DNA from 2 places in the Ureibacillus sp. FSL K6-3587 genome. Region 2 is predicted to be linked to the other one. Evidence: riboswitches for the same ligand, from Rfam matches in the RefSeq annotation. Region 2 holds a riboswitch; the other holds the start of a gene.
The links. Region 2 has a riboswitch for preQ1 ahead of NSS77_RS03375 (QueT transporter family protein). Riboswitches for the same ligand answer to the same signal wherever they lie in the genome.

Region 1 (3,151 bases), 1.3 Mb from region 2:
ATGCAGACCAAGAAGAAAAAGAACTATGGGAAATAATTGATAGCAAAAGGAAGTACGTTTTTTCAAGGACACAGCAAAATACAGAAGGAAAAGCCATTTATATCAATGACAATATTCTTGAGGAGGTCCATAAAATAAAAAGCCAACCGGGAAAAGACATTTGGCTTTATGGAGGAGCAGGTTTGATTACAACATTTGTCAATCATAATCTGGTTGATGAATATCGGTTATCGGTCCATCCAATCATTTTGGGGCAAGGAAAGCCGCTATTTATCGATATTCAACAGAGAGTGGGATTGAAATTGATGGAAACAAAGACTTTTCCATCGGGAGTGGTTCAGTTGATCTATCATAAGATTGATTCAAATGGTTAGCAAACGCGAAACCTTTTCATATAAAAATCCGTTTTCATTGAAAAAACTTATGGGGGAAGGATCTTGGAAATTGACGTGAAAACAAAGGCGATGAAAAAGGTGATGACAGTCCTCCTCATCTGGTTTCTTTTATTTGCGGTTATTCTCAGCTATGGAATCTATTGGCTGTTCTTTGATTGGAGCCGCTTCAAGGATGAATTGATTGCCCAATCCACTTCCCCAAACGGAACCTATACAATTAACGCTTACTTATCCAATGGTGGCGCAACACTATCCCATTCGGTGTTAGGGGAATTGGTTTTCAACGAAAAAAATGAGAAACCAAAGAAAATTTATTGGGAATATAAAATCGATTATGCCATCATCGAATGGCTGGATGATGACACAGTGGTGATCAATGGGGTTCAGCTTGAGTTGCCAAAGGAAACTTATGATTATCGCAGGGGGATAAAATAATTTTCGCTTTCTTAATATATTTTTTGATTAGAAATAGAAGGTAGAATAATGAAATGAGTAATGGGGATGCTTACGCGGGAATTGGATACGGGCAATCCATACGGTCAGGGATGACAGGACGATACCCGGCGAAAAGCGTTTCGGGAAAACGAGAAAATGACAAGCTCAAAAACCATTCATATATGTTACTCATGATCACCCTTATCTTTTTCTTAGTCCAGTCTCAGGTGCACGCTTGTGAACCTGTGTGTTTTTTTTTGCCTAAAATCCCATTTCCTTTGGCCAAAAATCAAGTTGACTCATCCCGGAAACTTCTATACTATTAAAATGGCCCGACTAGCACGGGAGAGGTTCATAGCTTAACCCTCTATAAAAAACTATGAAACAATAATTTCATCAGTTTTATAGAATTATTGGGTGCACCTCTCTTGAAAATGTTGGGAAACATTTTGCAAGGAGGTTTTTTTATGTCCAGTCGAAAATTGGAAGATGGTTTGCAGGATTTAACGCTATTGGGGAATCAGAAAACAGCGTATCCAACCCAATATGCGCCGGAAGTGTTGGAAGCGGTGGACAATCTTCATTCCAACCGGGACTATTTTGTGAAGTTCAATTGCCCTGAATTCACCAGCCTTTGTCCGCTCACCCAGCAGCCGGACTTTGCAACCATCTATATTTCTTATATTCCAGATAAAAAGCTGGTCGAAAGCAAATCCCTCAAATTATATTTATTCAGTTTCCGCAACCATGGGGATTTCCATGAAGACTGCGTGAATATCATTATGAACGATTTAATTAAATTGCTGGATCCAAGATATATTGAAGTGTGGGGCAAATTCACGCCGCGCGGGGGCATTTCCATCGACCCGTACTGCAACTACGGCAGACCCGGCACGAAATATGAAGAAATGGCCAACTACCGTTTGATGAACCACGATTTATATCCGGAAAAAGTGGATAATCGATAAATTGAATAACAGAGGTTCTTAGCTACCCTCTATAAAAAACTAAGAAGAAAACAGCATTTCCTTCTTAGGATGCTGTTTTTTCTTATATAAAGGAGTGTTTATGAATGAAAAATGAAAAAGCGATTGTTGTATTCAGCGGTGGACAAGACAGCACGACTTGCCTGTTTTGGGCAATGGAACAATTTGGGGAAGTGGAAGCGGTCACCTTTGATTATGGCCAGAGACATCGATTGGAGATCGAGTGCGCAAAGGAAATCGCAAAAGAACTCGGGGTAAAGCACCACATCCTGGATATGTCGCTGTTGAATCAACTGGCGCCGAATGCGTTGACGCGGGAAGATATACAAGTGGAAGAGGGGGAGGATGGCGGGCTTCCGAACACTTTTGTGCCAGGACGCAATCTGCTGTTCCTTTCTTTTGCAGGAGTTGTGGCAAGCCAAGTGGGGGCGAAACATATTGTCACAGGTGTTTGCCAAACGGATTTTAGCGGCTATCCGGATTGCCGGGACATTTTTATCAAATCATTGAATGTCACGTTGAATTTGGCCATGGATGATACATTTGTGATTCATACGCCGCTTATGTGGCTGACGAAAGCCCAAACTTGGGAGCTTGCCGACAAATTGGGCGCGCTTGATTTTGTGCGCAATAAAACTTTGACTTGCTATAACGGCATAAAAGCGGACGGTTGCGGGGAATGCCCTGCATGCAAGTTGAGAAGAAGAGGGCTTGAGGAATATTTGCGTTCCAGAAAGGGGTCTATCCATGCTTGAATTTCGGATTGTCGATAAGCTGCAAAAGCTGGGGGAAGATATCCAGCGGGATCAATTGAAATATCATTCCAAACGGGTGCTTGTATCGAAAGAGTTTACTTTTGATGCCGCCCATCATTTGCATGCCTATGAAGGGAAATGCAAAAATCTCCACGGCCATACGTACAAAGTGGTAATGGGCGTCAGCGGCTATCCGGACGATCGGGGACTGGTCATTGATTTTGCCGATCTCAAAGAAATTTGGAAGGAAAAAATAGAAATCTATTTGGACCACCGCTATTTAAATGAAACGTTGCCGCCGATGAATACAACGGCTGAAAATATGGTCGTCTGGATTTACGAGAAGTTGGCGGAAGCATTGGCGGAAAGAAGCATAGATGGTGCGCGGGTGGAATTCATCCGGCTTTATGAAACGCCGACAAGCTATGCGGAAGCAAGACGGGAGTGGATGGAAGGTGAGTAAAATCCCCGTCATCGAGATATTTGGACCCACCATTCAAGGGGAAGGCATGGTCATCGGGCAAAAGACGATGTTTGTCCGCACGGCTGGCTGTGACTATTCCTGTTCCTGGTGCGATTC
Region 2 (3,151 bases):
GTTCCCTTTTGTATGTAATAAACCAGTGATGCATCCTGCTATAAATCCTACAACAATTGCAGCGAGCGTAGCCAAAATGGGATGATACCCCAGCACGATCATCGTCGCAGCCGTGGCCGCACCCGTTACAAAACTACCATCTACCGTTAAGTCCGGAAAATCTAACACTCGGAATGTTAGATACACTCCGAGTGCCATAATCGCGTAGATGATTCCTTGCTCAACTGAACCGAACATTGCTGCAAACATATTGAATCATCTCTCCTAACATGTCGAAATTCATTATTTTTCTGTTTCTACAAGCTCTGCTTTCCACTCTTCTTTCACTTCAAGGCCAAGTTTTTCAACAGCATCTTTATTCATTACCAATTTCAATGTCGCTGGATATTCTGCAGGAATATCTGCCGGTGTCGCTTCACCTTTCAAGATTTTCACAGCCATTTCGCCAGCTTGGTAACCGATATCGTAGTATTCAAAGCCAAATGCCAACAATCCGCCGCGTCTTACAGAGTCAAATTCTCCGACAACAAGCGGCAATTTGTTGCTGTCTGCTACTTGAATTACAGATTCAAGAGCGGATACCACTGTGTTGTCTGTGATGATATAGAAGGCATCCACTTTGCCAATCAAAGATTCCGCTGCCTGCTTGATTTCTGAACTTTGTGCCACTGTTGCGGATTCAACTTTCATTCCCAATGATTCCGCAATTTCTTTCACTTGGTTCACTTGTGCCACGGAGTTTTGTTCACCGGCGTTGTAAACCATACCCACTTTTTCAACGCCCAATTCATTTTTCATGAATTCCACCGTTGTTTTGATTGCATCTGGATGCAAGTCGATTGTACCAGTCACGTTAGCGCCAGGAGATTCGATGGAATCGATCAATTGAGCTGCAACCGGATCTGTTACGGACGTAAACACGATTGGAATATCGGATGTTACGTTTTTCGCAGCTTGTGCAGATGGAGTGGAGTTCGCAAAAATCAAATCTACTCCCGCATTTGCTAGATTTTGTGCAATTTGTGTATTCAAACTGTTATCGTTTTGCGCAATTTGATAATCATATTCAACTTTTAGTCCCGCATCTTTCAACGCATCCTGGAATCCTTGGTATGCCGCGTTCAAAGATGGGTGTTCAACGATTTGTGTAACACCAATCTTGTAAGTTTTTGTTTCTTCCGTCGCTTCTTTATCTTTGCTGTCACCCGAGTCAGATGTATTGTCATTACCGCCGCCGCAAGCAGCTAGAAGCAATAATAAACCAAACAATAAAAATGATAGTTTTTTCATACTACTTTTCATCAAATTCCCCCCGATATTCTTTAAAATTTCTGACTATTTCTAACATAAATTTTCGCTTTATTCGAATAAAGCGAAGTTTAACGTTATATTACATTTTCATAAAAGAACAGTCAATAACATTAGGAATGTTCTGAATTCAAAAATATTCATTTTATTCTTTCAATAATAACAATTTAACGCTTTAAACCAGTAAATTACGTGGGTTTTCCAGAGAAAATGTTATATAAAAATAATGAATATTTTGTGAAATAACCGTAAAATTTTTTTATGATAAAAAGCACCTATATATAAGGTAAATCATTCCAACACTCAATTTGCTTCTTTCTCCCGAATGTAATATAATATTTTTTTGTGTGTTCAACACACCGTGGTTCGCGAAATCCCACGATAAAAAACTAAGGAGTGAAAAATAATGAAACCAAAATTCATGGCAGTAACCGCGATTATTGCCGCACTTTATATTGCCGTAACCTATACGCTGTCTTTTTTGAGCTTCGGCGATATCCAATTTCGCATAGCCGAAATCTTCAACCATTTGATCGCTTTCAACCCCCGCTATATGTTAGGGGTTGTTTTGGGGGTGTTCATCTCAAATCTGTTTTCACCCCTTGGCTGGTTTGATTTGGTGTTCGGGGTGGCCCACTCCGTTATTTGTTTGACGATTTTGATCATCGTGGGCAAATTTGTGAAAAACGTCGTTGTCCGCATGTTGATCAACTCATTTGTCTTCACCTTCATGATGTGGATCATCGCCTTGGAATTGAAATTGGCGTTGGAGTTACCGTTCTGGCTTTCATGGCTGACTACAGCCGTCGGGGAGGCAGTTGTATTGTTAATTGGCATACCAATCATGAAATTGCTGGACAAACGATTGGATTTCAAACATCTGATCGATAAGTGATATCAACCCGGGGTGCAGGGAAATGCCCCGGGTTTTGTGTTTCTTTTTCATGAAATTGCGTGAATATTATTGACATTCATACAATTTCTGAATAAAATAGTCATCAATTAAATTGTTCGTGGCGGAGAAAGGCTGTGGAAGCACAGCACCGCAACGAGTTGAGTTGAGCCTGAGTTTAGTAGAGAATAGCCGAGCCAAAATTGATGAGTAAGGAAAAGTAACGAACTGTGCATCGCTTAAGAGAGCCAGTGGACGGTGAAAACTGGCGCATGCCATTCGTGAATGGGCCTTACGAGAGCAACTGCGCAAGTGGTTGACGTCTTTCCCTCGTTATCGGGAAGTGCCCCACACAGCTGGGCACACTGAGGTGGAAGTAGTCGTTACTTCAACAGAGGTGGCAACGCGGCAGCACGGTCGTCCTCTGCAAATGGGATTTCACGCCCGTTTGCAGAGGTTTTTTTATTGCGGCTATTCTATCTAAACTTCAAATTTATCAAATTTGGAGGATGATAGAATGAACATTCAAGCTTTTACAAAACGAGTTCAGCAAAAGGAAAATTTGCCCTACGATGAAATGATTCAAGCGGTGGAAATCATCTTTGACGACGAAACGCCAAAAGAAGCCATTGCGGAATTTTTGCTGGCCCTCCGCGAAAAAGGAGAAACAGCCGAAGAAGTTGCCGCCCTTTCCATCGTGATGAGATCCAATGCAATCAAAATTCCTGTTCCGGAAGGGACTTATATAGACAATTGCGGTACCGGCGGCGATGGTCTGCAAACTTTCAACATCAGCACCACTTCCGCTTTTGTGTTGGCAAGCAGCGGCGTGAAAGTGGCAAAACACGGCAACCGTAAAATTTCCAGCTCTTCCGGCAGCGCCGATGTTCTTCAGGCATTGGGCATCCATACAGATTTTACAGTCGAAGAATCCGTCCAATTGTTGAAGCG

Region 1: another riboswitch for preQ1. It lies ahead of queC (7-cyano-7-deazaguanine synthase QueC); the one in region 2 lies ahead of NSS77_RS03375 (QueT transporter family protein).

Annotation. Positions count from the first base shown of each region.
Region 1 covers NZ_CP151969.1:1,949,813-1,952,963, forward strand. The annotation lists partial or broken gene NSS77_RS09625 (dihydrofolate reductase family protein) at 1-374, shown strand, start outside; gene NSS77_RS09630 (DUF5412 domain-containing protein) at 438-830, shown strand; PreQ1 riboswitch class I at 1,172-1,217, shown strand; gene queF (preQ(1) synthase) at 1,298-1,798, shown strand; PreQ1 riboswitch class I at 1,804-1,847, shown strand; gene queC (7-cyano-7-deazaguanine synthase QueC) at 1,903-2,571, shown strand; gene queD (6-carboxytetrahydropterin synthase QueD) at 2,564-3,034, shown strand; gene queE (7-carboxy-7-deazaguanine synthase QueE) at 3,027-3,151, shown strand, end outside.
Region 2 covers NZ_CP151969.1:691,257-694,407, forward strand. The annotation lists gene NSS77_RS03365 (ABC transporter permease) at 1-249, opposite strand, end outside; gene NSS77_RS03370 (ABC transporter substrate-binding protein) at 283-1,302, opposite strand; PreQ1 riboswitch class I at 1,664-1,707, shown strand; gene NSS77_RS03375 (QueT transporter family protein) at 1,715-2,203, shown strand; T-box leader at 2,398-2,628, shown strand; gene trpD (anthranilate phosphoribosyltransferase) at 2,718-3,151, shown strand, end outside.